3 regions of the Thermotoga sp. RQ2 genome follow, and region 2 is predicted to be linked to each of the others. Evidence: predicted binding sites of a transcription regulator. Region 2 holds the regulator's gene; each other region holds the start of a gene.
What was found. The regulator HrcA, encoded in region 2, represses chaperone genes, less so after heat shock. The targets are predictions, from matches to a motif close to ATTAGCACTCNNANNNTNNGAGTGCTAAT.

Region 1: a site for HrcA is predicted at 1,719-1,747, ahead of groES (co-chaperone GroES). Genes of this name have one in related genera too.
Region 3: a site for HrcA is predicted at 3,855-3,883, ahead of dnaK (molecular chaperone DnaK). Genes of this name have one in related genera too.

Annotation. Positions count from the first base shown of each region.
Region 1 covers NC_010483.1:415,807-423,079, reverse strand. The annotation lists gene TRQ2_RS02200 (ABC transporter permease) at 1-29, opposite strand, end outside; gene TRQ2_RS02195 (ABC transporter permease) at 43-1,080, opposite strand; RNA gene ssrA (transfer-messenger RNA) at 1,217-1,573, shown strand; gene groES (co-chaperone GroES) at 1,771-2,046, shown strand; gene groL (chaperonin GroEL) at 2,061-3,677, shown strand; gene TRQ2_RS02180 (AAA family ATPase) at 3,866-5,665, opposite strand; gene TRQ2_RS02175 (SDR family oxidoreductase) at 5,637-6,566, opposite strand; gene TRQ2_RS02170 (metal-dependent transcriptional regulator) at 6,563-7,081, opposite strand; gene tmung (type-4 uracil-DNA glycosylase) at 7,083-7,273, opposite strand, start outside.
Region 2 covers NC_010483.1:64,531-71,803, reverse strand. The annotation lists gene yqeH (ribosome biogenesis GTPase YqeH) at 1-541, shown strand, start outside; gene dnaJ (molecular chaperone DnaJ) at 538-1,647, opposite strand; gene TRQ2_RS00390 (nucleotide exchange factor GrpE) at 1,654-2,172, opposite strand; gene hrcA (heat-inducible transcriptional repressor HrcA) at 2,177-3,193, opposite strand; tRNA gene TRQ2_RS00380 (tRNA-Leu) at 3,322-3,408, shown strand; gene TRQ2_RS00375 (L-threonylcarbamoyladenylate synthase) at 3,462-4,469, shown strand; gene TRQ2_RS00370 (cell wall metabolism sensor histidine kinase WalK) at 4,477-5,955, shown strand; gene TRQ2_RS00365 (HDOD domain-containing protein) at 5,924-6,781, shown strand; gene rbfA (30S ribosome-binding factor RbfA) at 6,794-7,189, shown strand; gene truB (tRNA pseudouridine(55) synthase TruB) at 7,186-7,273, shown strand, end outside.
Region 3 covers NC_010483.1:560,065-567,337, reverse strand. The annotation lists gene TRQ2_RS02875 (KaiC domain-containing protein) at 1-179, opposite strand, end outside; gene argR (arginine repressor) at 351-809, shown strand; gene TRQ2_RS02865 (efflux RND transporter permease subunit) at 799-3,801, opposite strand; gene dnaK (molecular chaperone DnaK) at 4,035-5,825, shown strand; gene TRQ2_RS02855 (Hsp20/alpha crystallin family protein) at 5,841-6,284, shown strand; gene TRQ2_RS02850 (phosphate propanoyltransferase) at 6,314-6,901, opposite strand; gene TRQ2_RS02845 (sulfite exporter TauE/SafE family protein) at 6,980-7,273, opposite strand, start outside.

The sequences.
Region 1 (7,273 bases), 350 kb from region 2:
TTCATTATTCTTTTGAATTCCTGGTTCACGTCGTTTCACCTCTCATCCAAGTCTTATTCTGGGGTCTATAAGGGCGTACAGAATATCTATTATGAGATTTCCAACAACAAGAATTGTTGAGAAAAACAACGCAGAAGCCATCACCGAAGCGTAATCGAGCTGCAGAGCTGCCTGCGCGGTGAAACTTCCCACACCCGTTCTGTTGAAGACCGTTTCCACGATCACGGTACCGGAGAAGAGACCGATGACCATACCACCGGCAACCGTGGTAACAGGAATCAAGGCGTTTCTTCTGGCGTGTTTGTTTATAACCACATCTTCGGGAAGACCCTTTGCCCTGGCGGTTCTCACGTATTCTTTGTTCAGGACTTCCAGCATGCTCGACCTGGTGATTCTCAGAAGATACGCCCACCAGAGCCACGAAAGAGTTATGATGGGACCTATGAGGTGCTTTAGCCCATCCCAGAAGATGTCCAGTCTGCCGTTCAAAAGTGCGTCTATTGTAACGAGCTTTGTGTAGCGATGAAACTCCGGAGATTTGATCACTTCTTCAGCCCACATACTCAGATTCCCAGGAGGAAGCCAGTTCAGTATGCTGTAGAAGATCATCAGAACGAGCAATCCAAAGACGAAATCAGGAAAAGACCAGCCAACCACGGCGAAGATTCTTATGAAATGATCGAGGAATTTTCCTCTGTGAACCGCAGCCTTCACACCGAGCCATATTCCAACAAATACAACAGGGAAGATGGCGTAAAGCGCAAGTTCAACGGTGTATGGGAGTCTTCTCAAAAGAGCATCTTTCACCGGTTCTTTCCCAACAAGGGACCACCCGAGATCACCTCTCAGAGTGTTTGAGAGCCATTTGACGTATCTCACAACGAAAAAGTCGTTCAAACCGTACTTTTCCTTCAGGGCATCCATTTGCTCAGTCGTTAATTTGTCCAGCATATTCGGGTTGACGTACGCTGCGAGCAATTTATCCGGCCCGAGGGACTGGATCATCGAGAAGACGATGAAAGTTACTCCTAAGAGAATCAGGGGCAAGAGCAGAAGTCTTCGTATGATGTATGCGGTCACCTGGTACACCTCCTGGTCGTAAATTGGGTATGTATCTTCATATGATTATACAACATACCCTGAACCTTCCGACATTTGGAAGAGTCTGAACAGTGGTATAATAAAGGTGGTATAATAAAGATGGATTGATAAACCAGGGGGCGAACGGGTTCGACGGGGATGGAGTCCCCTGGGAAGCGAGCTGAGGTCCCCACCTCCTCGTAAAAAAGGTGGGACAAAGAATAAGTGCCAACGAACCTGTTGCTGTTGCCGCTTAATAGATAAGCGGCCGTCCTCTCCGAAGTTGGCTGGGCTTCGGAAGAGGGCGTGAGAGATCCAGCCTACCGATTCGGGCTTCGCCTTCCGGCCTGAATCGGGAAATTTCAGGAAGGCTGTGGGAGAGGACACCCTGCCCGTGGGGGGTCCCCCCTGAAATCGAAAACACGGGCTGCGCTCGGAGAAGCCCAGGGGCCTCCATCTTCGGACGGGGGTTCGAATCCCCCCGCCTCCACCAGAAAAAGGGCGCTTCAAGCGCCTTTTTACTTTTCTTCAACCTCTTTGACTCATTGTTTACCCATTATTAACGATAATGTTGAGTTTGTGTTCGTTTTTCTTAATCAATATCCCTTGAAGAGGCTCGTAAAAAGTAGTATATTTATATTAGCAGTCGAACGATGAGAGTGCTAAAAATCTACGAAGGAGGGATGGATGATGAAAGTGATACCTCTCGGTGAAAGGCTTCTCATCAAGCCCATCAAAGAGGAAAAGAAGACTGAGGGAGGAATCGTTCTTCCAGATTCCGCAAAGGAGAAACCGATGAAGGCAGAGGTCGTAGCCGTGGGAAAGATCGATGACGAGGAAAAATTTGACATCAAAGTTGGAGACAAGGTTATTTACTCCAAATATGCGGGTACAGAAATAAAGATTGATGATGAGGATTACATCATCATCGATGTGAATGACATACTCGCGAAAATCGAAGAGTGAAGGAGGTGTGAGATATGCCGAAGATTCTGAAGTTCAATGAAGAAGCGAGAAGGGCACTCGAAAGAGGTGTGGACAAGGTTGCTAACGCGGTAAAGGTGACTCTCGGACCGAAGGGAAGGAACGTTGTTATCGAAAAATCGTGGGGTTCTCCAACAATAACCAACGACGGTGTTTCCATAGCCAAGGAGATTGAGCTCGAGGACAAATTCGAAAACCTCGGGGCTCAGCTCGTGAAAGAAGTTGCTTCCAAAACAAACGACGTTGCCGGTGATGGTACAACAACTGCTACGGTTCTCGCACAGGCTATGATCAAAGAAGGTCTCAAGAACGTTGCAGCGGGCGCCAATCCAATTCTCCTCAAGAGGGGTATAGACAAAGCCGTTGAGAAAGCCGTTGAAGAGATCAAGAAGGTCTCCAAGAAACTTTCCGGTAGGGAGGACATTGCCCACGTTGCCGCTATATCTGCGAACAGCGCCGAAATAGGAGAGCTCATCGCAGAAGCTATGGACAAGGTAGGAGAAGACGGGGTCATCACTGTGGAAGATTCCAAAACACTCGAAACCTACGTTGAATTCACCGAAGGTATGCAGTTTGACAGAGGTTACATCTCACCATACTTCGTCACGGATGCCGAGAAGATGGAGGTCGTTCTGAAGGAACCCTTCATACTCATCACTGACAGGAAACTCAGCGCTGTGAAACCTCTCATTCCGATCCTTGAAAAGGTCGCTCAGACCGGAAGACCACTTCTCGTTATAGCGGAAGACGTTGAAGGAGAAGTTCTGACAACACTTGTTCTCAACAAACTCAAGGGTACTCTCCAGTCCTGTGCCGTGAAGGCTCCTGGATTCGGTGAAAGAAGAAAAGCCATGCTTCAGGACATAGCAATTCTCACCGGAGGTCAGGTGGCAAGTGAAGAGCTCGGAATCAATCTCGAAGATCTCACCCTTGAAGATCTCGGAAGAGCCGATCTTGTGAGGGTCAAGAAAGATGAAACCATCATAATTGGAGGAAAAGGTGATCCAGAGGCTATCAAGAAGAGAATCGCTCAAATCAAAGCCCAGATAGAGGAAACCACATCTGAGTACGAAAAAGAAACTCTCCAGGAAAGGATGGCAAAACTCGCAGGAGGAGTAGCCGTCATAAAGGTTGGAGCGGCCACCGAAACAGAGCTCAAGGAAAAGAAACACAGAATTGAAGACGCACTGAGCGCTACAAGAGCAGCCGTTGAAGAAGGTATCGTTCCCGGTGGAGGAGTAACACTCCTGAGAGCAAGAAAGGCCGTTGAAAAGGTCATAGAAGAGCTCGAAGGCGACGAGAAAATAGGAGCTCAGATCGTTTACAAGGCACTCTCAGCCCCCATTAAGCAGATTGCTGAAAACGCAGGATACGACGGAGCGGTGATCATAGAGAAGATACTCTCGAATGACGATCCAGCCTATGGATTCGACGCACTCAGGGGAGAATACTGCAACATGTTTGAAAGAGGAATCATTGACCCAGCAAAGGTTACAAGGAGCGCCCTGCAGAACGCCGCGTCCATCGCTGGAATGCTCCTGACAACGGAAGTGCTCATCGTTGAAAAACCCGAGGAGAAAAAAGAAACACCGAGTATTCCTGAAGAATTCTAAATGATAACAAGGGGGCCAAAGGCCCCCTTTACTTTTTTTACTTTCTGTGGTATGATGAAAATATCAATAGTTCCTTTCAGGTATGGAAATCTGTTGCGGAATAGATCCAAGAACTCGTTTGAGTTGATTCAATACTTCCTCAGAGGTCTTAAAAAAAGAAGGGGCGTTTGCCCCTTCTTTTGGTTTCATCAAACGCTGAACTTTTCTTCGAAAATTTTCGTTGTTTCCTCGTCTATATTGCATATGCGGATTTCTTCCAGAGCGGTATCCGGATGTTGATCGATGAAATCTTTTATTGCCTTTGAAAAGATTCCCACCGCTCTTTCTTTCGGAAATCCGAAGATTCCTGTGCTGATGGCAGGCATTGAGATGCTTTTCAATTTCAGTTCGTGAGCTCGAAGGAGTGCGTTGTAAACTGCTTTGTAGAGGAGTTCGTCCTCTCCATGACTGCCTCCTCTCCAAACGGGTCCCACAGCGTGAATCATGTATTTTGCCTTCAGCTTTCCAGCGCCGGTTACCACCGCTTCGCCTGTCGGAATTCTTCCACGCTCCTGAACGATCCTGTCGCTTTCCTCCTGAATAACGCTTCCACCTGCTCTCACGATCGCTCCCGCTACTCCTCCTCCGTGTTTCAGATATTCGTTCGCCGCGTTCACTATGGCGTCCGCTTCTTCTCTTGTGATGTCTCCCTTTACGATTCTGATCTTTTTCCCTTTGTATTCCAGTTCTTTTCTCACTTCGGCCATACTTTCACCCCCGTACTTCTCGGGCCAAAGACGTTTGAGCCTTTCAAAGAGTTCTTCCTCAAAACCTACTCTTTTTGGCTGGAAGATGACCTCACCTTTCAACTTTTCTGGAAGATAGTTCGTTTTCACAAAGCCGCCGAAATCATGAGGATAAAGATACCCTTCCCCGTATCCACGCTTTTTCATTTCTTCGGTGACGGGATTTCTCAAAAAAAGCGGTACGTCCTCCACAAGAAGTTCCTGGGCCTTTTTCATTGCAAGATAAACAGAATTGCTCTTGGGAGCGAGGGAAAGGTAGATGGCACACTCTACAAGGTTCATCAAGCATTCGGGAAGTCCCACGTGTTCGACAGCGATGGAGGTCGAAACGGCGATATGTAGAGCGTTTGGGTCGGCGAGTCCAACGTCTTCGCTGGCGAATATGATCATTCTTCGTGCTATGAATCGCGGGTCTTCTCCCATCTCTATCATCTTGACGAGGTAGTAAACGGCGGCGTTTGGATCGCTACCCCTCATACTCTTTATAAAGGCTGAAGCGAAATCGTAGTGTGATTCCTTCGTGTACCCGCTCACATTTCCCAGCAGAGTTTCCAGATCTTCAAGAGTTGCCCTCTTGTTTTTGAACGCCTGGTGGACGATCTCCAGGGTGTTCAAGAGTTTCCTGGCGTCTCCTTCGGAATACCTTACTATGGCTTTCTCTACCGTTTCTTCCAGATCGATGTTGAGAACCTCTGTTGCTTTTTTCAAGATCTTCATCAGGTCCTCGTCAGAGAGTTTTTTGAAGTAAAGAATCCTGCATCTTGAGAGAAGTGCGGGTACGATGGCAAAACTTGGGTTTTCAGTTGTTGTCGCAACCAGTACGATGTCTCCTCGTTCAACATGGGAAACCAAGACCATCTGCTGGTTTTTGTTCAGGCGGTGTATTTCATCGAGAAAAAGAAGCAGTTTTTTTCCGTATTTTCTCAGCTGTTCTCCTCTTTTGAGAACGTTCTTTATTTCAGAAACCCCGTGAACGGTGGAGCTCAGATAAACTACCTCGCCGTTGAAATACCTTTTCAGCAGTGAAAAAACCGAGGTCTTACCAGACCCCGGTGGTCCATAAAGGATGGAGGAGAACATGTTGCCTGTTTTTAAAGTTCGCCGGAGAATCCCTTTATCGCCGAATATATGATCCTGACCGACGAAATCCTCGAAATCTTTCGGCCTGAGCAGTTCATTCAAGGGTTTTTCTGAAATACTCAACGGTGAGCTTCAATCCCTCCTCAAGGGAAACTTTGGGTTCCCAGCCGAGTTTTTCCTTCGCCTTCGTGTAATCGAGAATGCTCTTTCTCACGTCGCCCTTACGCGGTGGTTTATAGACGGGCTCTTTATCGTAGCCAGTGATCTCTTTCAGCAGTTTGAAGAGCTGGTTCACGGTCGTGCCCCTTCCCGTTCCTATGTTGAAGACTTCGTTGTCGCCTTTCTCCATGGCGAGAAGATTCGCTCTGACTACGTCATCAACGTAAACGTAGTCTCTGACGTACTCTCCATCACCGAATATGTGAACTTCCTCTCCCCTGAGCATCCTTTCAGTGAAGATGGCCACCACGCCCGCTTCACCGTACGGATCCTGTCTTGGCCCGTAAACGTTGGCGTATCTGAGGACTGTGTACTTCAGCCCGTACTCTCTTGCGAAGAATTCCAGGTACATCTCGATGCTGTACTTCGCAATACCGTAAGGTGATATCGGATGAGGTGTCTCCGTCTCTGGTGTTGGAAAGACCTTCACATTCTCTCCGTATATAGCCCCACCGGTGGATGAAAAAATGAATTTTTTAACACCGTGCTTGATGGATTTTTCAAGAAGCACAAGAGATCCAATGATGTTCGTTTCCGCGTCTCTGACAGGTTCCCTAACGGAGATGGCGACACTAGCCTGAGCGGCGAGGTGAAAGACATACTCGGGTCTGTGCAGAGAGAAGATCCGCTCCATCATTTCTTCGTCCTCTATACTCTGTTCATAAAACAGCGCGTTTCTGTTGAGGTTTTCGACCTTTCCAGAGGATAGATTGTCCACCACAATGACGCCGTATCCGTTTTCTATCAGTTTGTCCACCACGTGGGATCCTATGAAGCCCGCTCCGCCTGTTACCAGAACGTTCATGGTTGAGCCTCCTCTTCTTCATCTTCTTCCATAATTCTGGCTTCTTCAGGGATTTCCTGAACGTTCACAAGTCTTCTGCTCTCTTCGAGGAATTCCTTCAGTTCCTGCACCTTGCTCTCATCGAAATTCACCATTATGTCGTAAAATCTCTTGAATCTTTCTCTCGTTTTTGTATCCAGGAAGTGTGAGAAATGACGCGCGAGTTTTTCCGCGGTGGGCGAAGGTATTCCCATCACGTAGAAGAAAAAGTTTCTGAGTCTGTTCTGAGAACCTCTCAACGATCTTGCTCTTCTTTTTCCCTTCTCGGTAAGGGTTATGTATCCGTACTTCTCGTATTCGACGTATTCGAGTTCTGCCAGTCTTTTCATGGCGTTTGTCACACTTGGAAGGCTCACACCCATCTTTCTCGCGATGGTGCTCACCCTCGCCGCGGGTTGTTTCTGAAGTATCTCCTGAATCACCGCAAGGTAATCTTCGAGCGCAGGTGTCAGGGTTTTCTTTCTTCCTCTTGGCATGCTATCGACCCTCCTTCTTTATGAAACTTTTTGCTTTCTCAATATCCTCAAGAACGATCTTTCTGAGTTCATTACTTCTATTTCTCAGAAGATAACTCGGATGGAATGTTGGAATGACCTTTTTTCCTGCGAGCCAGTCGATGGGATTTCCTCTGATTTTGGTTATGGATACCTTTTTCCCATCCATGAGGA
Region 2 (7,273 bases):
TCCTTTTCCAGGGACAACTCTGGGAATTCTCAGAAGAAAGGTAAAAGAAGCGAATCTGTATCTCTACGATACCCCAGGTATCATGACAAACGATAGAATTCTCGATCTTCTGGATCCTGAGTGTCAAAAGAGAGTTCTGCCAAGAGAAGAACTCTCCAGGAAAACCTTCAAGCCAGATAATGGAAGAACCATCTTCATGGGAGGACTGTGCCGATTCGATATTCATTTTGAAACAGAAAAGAATCCGATCTTTCTGCTTTTCTCCTCTAAAGAAGTAACCTTCCATGAAACGAAGAGGGAAAGAGCAGATGAGCTCATGAGAAACAGACTGGGAGATCTGCTGATTCCTCCGTGTTCTAAAACAAAATTTGAAAATTTCAAGTGGAAAAGAGAAACCTTTACATTGAAAGAAGGAGAAGAACTGGCGGTGGCGGGACTGGGATGGATGAGTGTCCGAAGAGGTCCTTTCACCGTCGTAGTCACGGTTCCGGATAACGTGAAGCTCGTTGTAAGAGAAGCACTCGTCAATCCCAAACGCTAATCGATAGTGACTCCGCGTTTTTTCGCCAGTTCTTCGAGAACTTTTCTTTCCTCTCTGGAGAGACTCTTTGGTATCTCAACGTGTACGTTCACGATGAGATCTCCGCGCCTTCCATACCTGTTTGGAAGACCTTTTCCCTTCAACCTGAAGACGGTTTCCGGCTGAGTTCCCGGAGGAATCTTCAGCATCGTCGTACCACCTTCTGGAAGAGGAACTTCAACGGTTGTTCCCAAAATAGCCTGGAGGTAGTCTATCGTGATATCGTACACGAGATCTGAACCGGATTTTTTGAATCTAGGATCTGGTTTCACGCGGACGATGACTATCAGATCACCGTAAGGTCCGCCGTAATATCCAGCATTTCCACCGCCAGTGATTCTAAGCTGGGTTCCATCTTCCACATTTGGCGGTATTTTCACCGTTTTCCTGACCTTTCTGAGAACTCTGCCGCTTCCACCACACTCGTGGCAGTATTCCCGTGGAATCTTCCCTGTGCCGCCACATCTCTCACAAGTTCTCTCACTGACGAAGTAACCAAAGAACGATCTTCGTTCTTCTCTGATCCTTCCCGTTCCACCACAACTTGGACAGTTTATGTATCCGGCATTGGGTTCCACGCCTGTTCCGCCACACCTTGGACAGGTTTCGTACCTTTCGTATTCCACGGGTATCTCCGCTCCGTTGATCAAATCGGAGAGAGTTACTTCTATTTCGTACCTTATATCTTCGCCTCTTCGGGCGTATTCTCTTCTTTCTTCCTGGTGCGGTCTTTCCCCAAAGAAAACGTCGAATATGTCTCTGTTGAAGATGTTTTCAAACTCTCTGAATATATCATCGAAGAAGCCACCAGATTCTGTTTCCTGATACGTGGGCTGTTCTCCTACGTACCCGAAACGATCGTACATGGCCCTCTTCTGTGGATCGCTGAGGACCTCGTAGGCCTCCTGAATTTCCTTAAAACGTTGTTCGGCTTCCTTTCTGTTTTCCGGATGCCGGTCTGGATGCCACTCTTTTACGAGTCTCTTGTAAGCCCTTTTTATTTCTTCCTGTGTGGCGTCTCTGGGAACACCGAGAATTTCGTAGTAGTCTTTCTTTTCTTTTTTCATGAGGCATCACTCCTTCTTATCAGAAGGTTCTTCAACCTTCTCTGCTTCCTTCTTTCGTGGTTTCACTGCAACCTTCACTTTTGCGGGTTTCAAGACTTTCCCGTGGAATTTGTAACCACTCTCTACTACCTCAAGGACAGTGTATTCTTCCACGTCTTCTGTTTCTACTCTTTCAACTGCTTCGTGTTCAAAAGGATCGAATTTCTCTCCCACGTGGATCTTTGTAAGCCCCTCTTTTTCCAAGACGTTCAGGAGTTTTTTGTATATCATTTTCACGCCTTCATAGAAGGCGTCTCCCTTTTCTCCCTGATTCAATGCCCTTTCGAAATCATCGAGAACGGGAATGAGTTTCGATATGAGGTATTCATTCGCATTCTTTATCAATTCTCTTTTTTCACGGGCGACTTCCTCACGATAGTTTTCGTATTCAGCTTTCAGCCTTTTTGCGTACTCTTCCAGTTCTTTGTATTTTTCTTTCAGTTCTTCACATTCTTGTGTGAGCTCCTTTTTCTCTTTTTCGCTCATCTTTTCACCTCCTGGAAGTTGAAGTGAAATACTCTGAAAGACGGTTCAAAATGTACTCAAATATTTTGTGATTTCTATCGTACCTTGTAACCTTCGACGTGAAGAAGTACACACTACCGATAGGAGATTCTCCTTTGAAGTATCTTCCTGAAAAAACAGCGAATTTCTCCAGATTTTTTCTGCCAATTTCCCTTCCTATCCTGACGGTTATGCCTTCTCCAACTAAGCTCTCAAGAAATTTCTGATCTTTCACTTCTTCGAGAAGGTTTCTGATGTCCTCCAGAGTGAGAGTTTCATCCTTTAGAAGATTTTCAAGCCCCGCATCCAGATATCTTTCGACAGTCTCACCTATCAGAGATTCTATCAATCTGAGAAAGCCACTTCCTTTCAGGCTTTCTATTTTACCCATCAACACTTCTCCTATTGTCCTGCCTCTGAGGAGGAAGTTGAGCTGTCTTTCGATTTCTTCCCAGTTCAGTCGTTCCTGAGTTTTGATGGGGGTAACTCTGGAAACGCCGAACTCTGTCAGTATGGAAAAGATGAGGTAGTCCTCCGAAACAGGAATGAGCATCACTCTGAGTATTTTCAAATCTCTTGTGTTTGGTCTTTCTATGAGGACGTAACCCTGCGTCAATCGGGCTAGAAGATTTCCTGCGAGGAAGAGAATTTTTTCCGGATCGGCAAGAGGCACCGATTTGAAAGTCTCCACAGCGAGATCCGCTTCTGATGTCTCCTTTGAAATCTTCAGCATCTCTTCGTAGTAAAATCTCAGCCCCTTGTCAGTTGGAATCCTCCCAGCCGATGTGTGGGGCTGGTATATGTATCCAAGGTACTCCAATTTTTTCATATCGTTTCTTATAGTGGCACTGCTGAACTCTATATTGCTCACTTCCAGAACTCTCTGTGAGCTCACAGGTTTTTTATTTTCTATGTACTCTCTCACGATGCAGTAAAGCACTTTTCTCTGACGATCGTTCAGTTTCTTCAAGGCTTCGTTGTTCTTCCTGTTGAGCCTTCTCATGATTTAGCACTCCCTTCTTTTGAGTGCTAATAATAGTTTAGCACACATTTTAAAAGAATTCAAGAAGGAAGAGGGATTCTCGGAACTTGACTTTAGAAAGAGAGAGCTGGTACTATATATAATGGAGGGCCGAGGTGGCGGAATGGCAGACGCGGCTGACTCAAAATCAGCTGGGGGATGACCCCGTGCGGGTTCAAGTCCCGCCCTCGGCACCAGAAGGGGCTCCGAAGGGCCCCTTTATTTTGTATCATATCAGGAGGGAAAACCTGTGACCAGAGTGTTAAAGGTGGATCCCCTCTTTCCCGACGAGAAAGTTCTGAAAGAAGCAGTCGAACTTCTTCAAAACGGAGAAGTGATCATTTTCCCCACCGAAACCGTTTACGGAATAGGAGCGGATGCGTACAACGAAGAGGCCTGCAAGAAGATCTTCGAGCTGAAGGGAAGACCCGCTGACAATCCTCTCATTGTTCATATACATTCCTTCGAACAGCTGGAGGAAATCGCGGAGGGTTACGAACCTCATCTGGATTTTTTGAAAAAGTTCTGGCCGGGGCCGTTGACGGTTATTCTTCGAAAAAAATCCGAAAAGATACCTCCCGTGGTGACCGCTGGTCTTCCAACGGTGGCCATGAGGATGCCAGCACATCCGGTGGCCCTGAAGTTGATAGAACTCTTCGGTCATCCTATAGCCGCTCCAAGCGCAAATATTTCGGGAAGACCCAGCGCTACGAACGTGAAACACGTCGTAGAAGACTTCATGGGCAAAGTTAAGCTGATAATCGACGCAGGGGATACCCCCTTCGGCTTGGAGTCCACCATTGTGGACCTCACAAAAGAAAAGCCTGTTCTTCTGAGGCCAGGGCCAGTGGAAGTTGAACGACTGAAAGAGCTCTTTCCGGGACTCGTTGTGCCCGATTTTGTACGAAAAGGAAATTTTGAAGGCAGACCGCTTGCACCGGGAATGAAATACCGACACTACGCTCCTTTAAAGCCTCTGATACTCGTAGAAGATTTGACGAAGATGGAGGAAGTATTGAAAAAGTATCCGGATCATGTGGTCATCTGTGTTGAAGAGAGAAAGGAACTGTACGACGACAGAATCGTTGTAGGATCTTTGAAAAAACCCTACAGTATCGCCCAAAATATCTTTTCTGCTCTGCGTGAGGCTGAAAAAATGGGGAAAGAGTATATAATTGTTGAGGGATTTGAAGAAAGGGGAATTCTATTTGCGGTGATGAATCGATTGAGAAAAGCGGCAACAGAAATTGTGAGGTGACTTTTCTTTGGAGGAAACAAAAGAAATAAAAGAACAAAACAACCGTCTGTTTTTACTCCTTTCAATAATGATAATGGAGTTTTCCAATGCGAAAACGGAAAACGATATTCTTCAGGGTCTCTTGAACCTGGTGAAAAAAGTTGTTGATATCAAAGAGGTGGTTCTCGTCGATGAAAACAAGAGAAAAATCTGGGGAAGAGACATCGATATAAAAAGATTCGAAGAGTTCATTGACTGGTCCATCAGACAATCCAACCCTGTCTTTGTGGAGGATGAATTCGGTTATGTTGGAATAGTCCCTGTTGTGAAACAGGATAGGATGTTTGGAAGCTTAATTGTGCTACTGAATCACCAGCCATCAATGGAAGAAACAGAGATTTTCAAAGTTCTTTCGTTTCTTTCGGCGATCGTTCTGGAAAACATAAAGTTGTACAGGGAGTTAGAAGAAACGTACAACTACGTGAACGTCATTCTTAACGGTCTTCCAGAGGGGATCTTCGTTTATTCGAATGGGGAAATAAAATTTCAGAATGAGAAGTTCAAAGAGGAGAATTTTCCAGATGAAGTTTTGAAGAAGGCCATTTCTCTGTCAGAAGAGGCAATATCTTTGCGAACACAAAGAGTGGGTGAAGTGATATCAGGGGAAGAATTCTTTTCCATCACCTCGATACCTCTTGCCCTCGGCAGTGAAATTCAGGCGCTGACGATCGTTGAAAACGTGACAGAATCAAAAGAACTCGAAAGACTGAAGCGAATAGACAGGATGAAAACGGAGTTCATAGCGAACATCTCGCACGAGCTCAGAACACCTTTAACGGCCATAAAAGCCTATGCGGAAACAGTTTACAACAGTCTGGAGGAACTGGATCTCAGCACCCTCAAGGAGTTCCTCGAGGTGATAATAGATCAAAGCAACCACCTCGAAAATCTCCTGAATGAGTTACTGGACTTTTCCAGGCTTGAAAGGAAATCCCTTCAAATAAACAGAGAAAAAGTTGATCTCTGTGATCTCGTAGAAAGTGCGGTGAACGCGATCAAAGAATTTGCTTCATCTCACAACGTGAATGTTCTCTTTGAGAGTAATGTTCCCTGTCCTGTGGAAGCTTACATCGATCCAACAAGAATCAGACAGGTACTTTTGAATCTTCTCGACAACGGGGTGAAGTACTCAAAGAAAGATGCTCCTGATAAGTACGTGAAGGTGATCTTGGATGAGAAAGATGGCGGTGTTCTCATAATTGTAGAGGACAACGGTATAGGAATACCGGATCACGCAAAGGATAGGATATTCGAACAGTTTTACAGGGTAGATTCTTCGTTGACCTACGAAGTGCCTGGAACGGGACTCGGCCTTGCCATAACAAAAGAGATCGTGGAGCTTCACGGCGGCAGGATATGGGTGGAAAGTGAGGTGGGTAAGGGATCCAGATTCTTTGTGTGGATCCCAAAAGACCGTGCCGGCGAAGATAATAGACAAGATAATTGAAGAAATAGACAAGTTACCTTCACCAAATGTTGTTGTTCAAAGGATAATCGCCGTTTGTTCAAAGCCGGATGCGTCTTCTACTGAAGTGGCGAACACTCTCATGATGGACGCAAGCTTGAGTGCTAGGGTGTTGAAACTGGCCAACTCAGCCTATTATGGCGTTCCAAGAAAGATAACCACGTTGAGCGAAGCGGTCATGATCCTTGGCTTCAAAACGGTGAGAAATCTCGCTCTCAGTGTTTTCACTTACGATATGGTTTTCAAAAACAGTTCCTCTGGAATCGATCGTGAAAAGCTCTGGGAGCATTTCATAGCGAGTGCTATCGCTTCAGAAACCGTTGCAGAAACAATGGGCTATCCCCTTAAGGAAGAGATCTTCATAGCAGGACTCCTCCACGATCTGGGCAAGGTAGTTTATGATCTACTGTTCTCCGATATACTTGAAACGGAAGCCAAAATTGCTCAAAAGACGAAGAAAAACCTCATAGACATAGAAGAGGAGCTTGGGATTCCACCGCACTCCGAAGTGGGCGCAAAATTGCTCAGAAAGTGGAATTTTCCAGATCTTCTTGTTTTGTCTGCGGAATTTCACCACAACGTCGAGGGTAACCCGAACGAACTCTTCGTCAACCAGGTTTCCATGGTCCACATAGGAGATGTGATAGCGAATCTCATGATGAAAGGGGCTTCTCTTTCGTGGGGAGATCCGAAACTTTCTCCTTTTGCTTTGAATGTGCTGAAAGTGAAACCGAAAACTTTCTTGAGAATACTGGATAAATCCAAGGAGAAGTACAGCAAGGCTCAGGAATTCTTGCAGATAGATTAGGAGGTGAAAAGAATGAATCCAGCCTATAGAAAGGCCATGCTCGAATCGGAGATTCAAAAACTTTTGATGGAAGCACTTCAACAGCTGAGAGATCCCCGCTTGAAGAAAGATTTCGTCACGTTTTCCAGAGTGGAACTCTCAAAGGACAAAAGGTACGCAGACGTCTATGTCAGTTTCCTCGGCACACCGGAAGAACGAAAGGAAACGGTTGAAATATTGAACAGAGCGAAGGGTTTTTTCAGAACCTTTATCGCCAAAAATCTGAGACTCTACGTTGCTCCCGAAATCCGCTTTTACGAGGACAAAGGCATAGAGGCGAGTGTGAAAGTTCACCAGCTGCTGGTTCAACTTGGATACGATCCTCTGAAGGACAAAGAAAAGAAAGAGGAGGAAAAGAAAGAAGAGTGAAGCACGGAATCCTTGTAGCTTACAAGCCTAAAGGCCCCACATCGCACGATGTTGTGGACGAAGTTAGAAAAAAATTGAAGACGA
Region 3 (7,273 bases), 500 kb from region 2:
TCGAGTGCAACATAGATGCCGGGTTCCCCCATCTGAAGTCCGTTCCATATGAACTGCTGAGAGAAGATCGTCTTTCCGGTACCGGGTCCTCCAGAGATGAGCACGATGTTTCTCTCAGGAATTCCGCCGTGAAGGATTTCGTCCATCCCCGGAATTCCCGTCTTGACCTTCTTGATCATATTCCCCCCCCCACAATTATCTTAGCAATCATTTTTTTTCGTTTGATAAACCAATACGTTACTTTTTTGATAACAACATCATAAAAATTGAATTTTCTGTTCATATTTTTCATATTTATGCTATATATATAGTTGTATGCTTTCAAAAATGTTCTTCGGAGGTGTTTTCAATTGAAAATTTCAAAGAAGAGAAGACAGGAACTGATAAGGAAGATTATACATGAGAAAAAAATAAGTAATCAATTCCAGATCGTAGAAGAACTGAAAAAATATGGAATAAAAGCTGTTCAACCGACCGTCGCTCGAGATCTGAAAGAGATAGGTGCCGTGAAGATCATGGACGAGAGCGGAAACTACGTGTACAAACTTCTCGATGAAACCCCTGTGATCGATCCATGGAAAGAGCTGAAAAGAAACTTCAAATCCTTCGTTGAGAGTATAGACAGGGCAGGGAATCTCATCGTCATAAAGACGATACCAGGTACCGCAAGCGGTATCGCTCGGGTTATAGACAGACTCGACATAGACGAGATAGTGGGCACTCTCGCAGGAGACGATACCATATTCGTTGCTGTGCGCGATCCAGAAAGCTGTGAGAAGATAGTTGAGAAGCTCTCATCTATACTCTGACTTTTCTTCTGATCGCAGTGTAGATCACAGGGATCACAAACAAAGTGAACAGCATGGATATAAGCATTCCAAAGATCACCACCCACGATATTGGAGACTCTATTTCCGATCCTTCTGCGTGGCTAAGTGCAGTTGGTAGAAGCGCAACGATCGTGGTGAAGGTGGTCATCAGGATGGGTCTCAACCTGCTCTGAGCACCTTCAAGTGTGGCCTCTAAGAGACCTTTTTCCTGTCTTATCTGTTCTATTCTTGTCAGCATCACGATGGCGTTGTTCACAACCGTTCCCGAAAGGGTGAGAAGACCAACAAGAACGGGTACATTCAGTGAGTATCCGTTCACGAAAACCGCGAAGGCAACCCCAACGACAGCGAAGGGTATGGTGAAGAATATAATGAAAGGCAGTGTGAAAGACTCGAACTGCGCAGCGAGAATCATGTATACGAGTGCGATCGCTATGTAAACAACATACTGAAGCTCCGAAAACGCTTCGTCCATGAAACTTTTCTGTCCGGTGATTTCCACTTTTACACCAGAAAGATCAATTTCATTTAAGAGATTTTCTACTTTCTTTGCAACTTCGCCGATCGAACCTTCTATACTCACCAGATCCACGTAAACAACACGTTCTCCATCGGAGTGTTCCACTATAGAAGGAAGTGTTTCCCTCGATATGTTTGAAACTGCACCAAGAGAGACATCCCCTTTGAGACCAGTAAGCGAAATCTTCGATAAGTCTTCGGGAGATAAAGATTTTGCCTTTTTCAAAACGATGGGAAGTGTTCCTTCTTCCGTTCTCAGTGTTCCGATTTTCTTCCCGAGAAGGTAGGTCTGGAGATCCAAAAAGACCTGGCCTGTCACCACACCGTTCATGAGGGCTTTGTTCCGGTCTATTTTCACATGAAGGACTTCCTTTTCAAAGGAATTTCTTATCTGAATCTTTTTGACTTCCTGCAGTTCCCTTAAACGCTCGAAGATTTCTTTTGCTTTTTCCTGTATCAGAGAAAGATCATCTCCTCTCACTTCGATCGTCACAGGATAGCCCAGAATTTCGTATATCTGCTGTGATTGCTCAAGAACTTCTATTTTCGCTTCTGGAATGTTCAGCTGGGAGATGGCATTCTTCAGTTTCTCTCTGTTTTTCGCGAATTCCCTCCTGCTTCCTCCGAGGTTCACCATTATTCTTGCTTCGTTCTGTCCCCTTCCCATTATTTGAGAGTAGATATTCGTTATTCCAACTTCCGAGTAGAAAGAAGAGATTTTGTACTCGTTTCTGTGTTTGTTCAGGTAATCTTCTATTTGCTCTACAGCTTCGGTGGTTTTTTCATAAGACGACTGAGAGGGAAGTTTCACATCTATCACCATGAGATTCGTCTGGAAAGACGGGAGAAAACCCAGAGGTTTCGAAAGAAGGTAAATCACGGAGATTGCAACCAGAGCAAAAGAAATCACCAGGACCAGTTTCTTTCTCTTCAAACACCATTCCAATGCCTTCCGATAATGCTTTTGCAGTGCTTCGGTGAGTTTTCCCCTTCTTGGCTTTATCCACCTTGTACCCGCTGGAACGACGACTGTAGATACGAACAGCGAAGAAGAAAGTGCGAAGACGAACGCAATGGCGAAATACTTGAACAGTCTCACTACAAAACCTGTGAAGAACACTATGGGAAGAAAAACAGAAACGGTTGTGAGTGTGGAAGCAAGAATCGCCAGCCACACCTCTCCCGCACCTTTTCTCGCAGCGTCCGGTATTGGATCACCGAGGGAGCGATGGCGGTATATGTTCTCAAACACGACTATGGAATTGTCCACCAGCATTCCCAGTGCCATGATGAGACCGCCCAGCGTGAGCGTGTCGAGGTTCAAGCCGAAGGCGTAAAGAAGAACAAAGGTGATCGTGAGGGACAGCGGAATGGAAAACGAAGTGACGATGGTTGACGTGAAATCCTTCAAAAAGATCAAAACCACCACGAAAGCCGCGATGAAGCCGTAGAGAAGATTCTTGAGAAGATTGTCGATCGCTCTTTCAGTGTAATAAGCCTGGTTCATGGCCTCTATGTAATTTATTTTGGAATCTCTCAGTATCCTCTTTATTTCACGGACAGTTTTGACGGTGTTCGCACCGCTTCTTTTGTAGATAGCGATGAGAGAAGCCTTCTTTCCGTTGACCCTGACTTCTCCCTGAACGCTTTCGTTCGTTATATTAACCTCGGCTATGTTTCTCAATCTCACGGGAACGAGTATGTTCGGTACCTTACCCTGCAGAAGGGACTGGTATTTCACTCCCCTGAAACCAACGATTGTGTTTTTGAGATCTTCTATGTTCTCAAACCGGCCATCGACGGAAACGGGGTAAATGTTTCCTTCAGAATCGCTCACATAGCCGAACGGGTAAACGAGATTCCCTGAAAGGATGGTCTCTATCAACGAAGGATCGACATCGAACCGTTTTATTTTCTCCTGATCAAGTATAACCTCGACGATTTTTTCTGGTTTTCCCATCAATTCTACACTGGCGACTTCCGGCAGTCTTTTGATTTTCGACACGACATCTTCGTAGTCATCTTCCGTTGAGAAAGCATACACGGGAAGTAAGGAAGGATCGAACTCTACGACCACAGGATTCGCACCCTCTGGCAGGTCGCGAGTGGCAAGATCTACGTACCTTGAGAGTCTTCCAACGGCTTCGGAGGTTTTCACATTCCAGTCGAACTCGACGAGGATGAAAGAAACGGAATCCATCGACATGGAGGTGAACCTTCTAACACCCGGAGTTGAGGAAATGTACCCTTCAAGAGGTTTGGTTACGAGTTCTTCGACTTCTTCCGTGCCCGCTCCCATGTACGTGGTTATAACAACAGCGTAAGGGTACTCTATCTGAGGAAGAAGATCCAGCTTGAGATGCTGAAACGAAATGAAACCAAGGAAGACAACAGCTGTCAACAGCATAAAGATGGCTATGGGTCTTCTCGAAGAGATTTCCGCGATCTTCACTTCGATCCCTCCCCGACAGAACAAATTATAGCTCACTTTCGATCTGAATTGTTATTATCATTCAAAAGTTTCATTTGCTATACGATATTGTTTCTAAAAAATTATATATTCGATTTCCATCATTATGAGACGAATATATGTTTGTACAAATTCTCATACGACCCCTTGACATCCCATTCTGTGCCTCACTATAATTTCTCATGGATGAGAAAAGGTTCTGAGGAGGTGGCACAATGGCAGAAAAGAAAGAATTCGTTGTGGGAATAGACCTTGGAACGACAAATTCTGTTATAGCTTGGATGAAACCGGACGGTACAGTTGAAGTGATACCGAACGCTGAAGGAAGCAGGGTCACACCATCCGTGGTTGCGTTCACAAAGAGTGGAGAGATACTCGTAGGAGAACCCGCCAAGAGACAGATGATACTCAATCCTGAACGAACGATAAAATCCATAAAGAGAAAAATGGGAACTGATTACAAAGTGAGAATAGACGATAAAGAATACACTCCTCAGGAGATCAGCGCGTTCATTCTCAAGAAGCTGAAGAACGACGCGGAAGCGTACCTCGGTGGTGAAATAAAGAAAGCCGTCATCACCTGTCCCGCTTACTTCAACGATGCCCAAAGACAGGCAACGAAAGAGGCTGGAATCATAGCAGGTCTTGAGGTCTTGAGGATCATCAACGAACCAACCGCAGCGGCCCTCGCTTACGGACTCGATAAAGCTGGAAAAGAAGAGAAAGTGCTGGTTTACGACCTCGGTGGTGGAACGTTCGATGTCTCCATACTCGAGATAGGAGAAGGTGTGATCGAGGTCATCGCTACAGCTGGTAACAACCACCTCGGTGGAGACGACTTCGATCAGAGACTCATCGACTGGATGGCAGAGGAATTCAAAAAACAGCACGGAATAGATCTCAGAGAAGACAGACAGGCGCTTCAGAGATTGAGAGACGCTGCCGAAAAGGCCAAGATAGAGCTTTCAACGAAGATGGAAACCGATGTGAGTTTGCCGTTCATCGCTGTTTCTCCGAGCGGACAGCCTCTGCACCTTGAAATGAGAATCACCAGAAGTCTCTTCGAATCGCTCACAAGAGATCTCGTTGAAATGACAAGAGGCCCAATCGAACAGGCACTGAACGATGCAAAGCTCTCACCACAGGATATCGACGAAATCATACTCGTCGGCGGTATGACCAGAGTTCCAATGGTGCAGAGGTTCATAAAGGAGTTCTTCGGAAAAGAACCCAACAAGAGCGTCAACCCGGACGAAGCAGTTGCTATCGGAGCGGCGATCCAGGCGGCGATACTTGCGGGCACCGAAGGAGCAAAGGGAAGAGATATCGTTCTCGTCGATGTAACACCACTAACACTCGGAATAGAAGTCAAAGGCGGACTCTTCGAACCGATAATCCCAAGAAATACCAAGATACCCGTGAGGAAGAGCAAGATCTTCACAACGGTTGAAGACGGTCAGACCGAAGTAGAAATCAGAGTCTATCAGGGTGAAAGGCCGATTGCGAGGGAAAACATCTTCCTTGGAAGCTTCAAACTCGTTGGAATTCCACCGGCACCGAGGGGTGTTCCTCAGATAGAGGTCACGTTCGACATAGACAGCGACGGAATAGTCCACGTTTCCGCAAAAGATCTCGGTTCTGGAAAAGAACAGTCCATGGTAGTCACAGGAAGACACAAGCTCTCCGAAGACGAAATAAAGAGAATGATAGAAGATGCGAAAAGATACGAAGAACAGGACAAACGTCTCAAAGAAGAAATCGAACTCAAGAACAGAGCAGACGATCTCGCATACAGCGTAGAAAAGACTCTGAAAGAACACGGAGATAAGATACCAGCGGATCTCAAGTCCAGACTTGAAGACATGATCAGAGAACTCAGAGACGCGATAAACAGAAACGACATACCAAAAGTGAAGATGCTCTTCGATGATCTCCAGAAGGAAAGTATGAAGATAGGAGAATACCTCTACAAATCTGCAACTGGTGGAGAAACATCGAACCAGTGAAAAGGGGGTGACACGATGCTCCTTGGAAGAAGAGAAGACATCTTCAGGCCGTTCAGGGAACTCCAGAGGGAGATCGACAGGCTCTTCGATGACTTCTTCAGGACGGAGGTCAGACCCGCTAAGGAGTTCTTTGCACCAGACATGGATGTGTACGAAACAGACGATGAAGTAGTGATAGAAGTAGAAATCCCAGGCATAGACAGAAAAGACGTCAAAATAACGGTTGAAGAGAACATTTTGAAGATCTCTGGTGAAAAGAAACTCGAAAGAGAACAGAAAGGTAAAAACTATTACTACGTTGAAAGAAGCGCTGGAAAATTCGAAAGGGCAATCAGACTCCCAGACTACGTTGACGTAGAAAAGATCAAAGCAGAGTACAAGAACGGTGTTCTCACGATAAGGGTACCAAAGAAAGAAGAAAGGAAGAAGAAAGTGATCGAGGTGGAAGTTCAAGAGTAAGGGGAGCGAACGCTCCCCTTTTTATTTTTTTAGAACTCCACGATATAAACGAAGTCCCCGGTGTTGAGCATCGCTGCGTTCGCTTCATCTGTGTCCACGTGGAATTCCAGTGCGAAGTCTTCCCTCACTCTTATGAGAACATCATCGAAGATCAGTTTTCTGTCTCCGCTTTCAACGATCACCTTCACAAGATCTTTGTCTTTAACTCCATAGTGTTCGGCATCCTTTGGGTGCATGTGTATGTGTCTTTTTGCTATGATGACTCCCTTCTCTTTAACCAGAATGCCGTTTGGACCTATGATGACTATTCCCGGTGTTCCCTCGAGATCTCCCGAGTCTCTAACAGGGGGTCTGAGTCCGAGTTTGAAGGCATCCGTTCTGGAGATCTCGACCTGTGTTTCTCTTCTGACAGGTCCCAGTACGCGAACGTTCTCTATCGCGCCTTTCGGTCCTACTATGGTCACTGTCTCTTTCGCTGCGTACTGACCGGGCTGTCTGAGATCTTTTATGGGGGTGAGTTCGTAGCCTTTGCCGAAGAGAATCTCCAGGTCCTCTTTTGAGAGATGGACATGCCTGTTGCTTACACCAACGATTATTCCAGGTTCTTTCTTTGTCACTGGTACACCTCCCTCACTTTATGCATTATTCCATCTTCTATCATGGCACACTTCTATTTCTTTTTGATTGAAAGTTAATTAAAAAACGTATCTTATTCCAACCACGATTACTGCTGTAAAGACGATCCATCTCACCCAATTTGCACCTTTTTTGATGGAGAAAGTGGCAGCGAGCCACGCACCAGTCATATTCCCAAGAGCAAGAATGAAACCGTAGAGGAAGTTCACCTTTCCGTTCAGAATGAAGATCACAAGTGAGATTATATTGTAAGAAGCCACGATGAAAACTTTTACAGCGTTTGTTTTGACCAGTTCATATCCAAGAAGAAGAGCGATCGCAGGCATGAGAAGAAAACCGACCCCCGCTTGAAT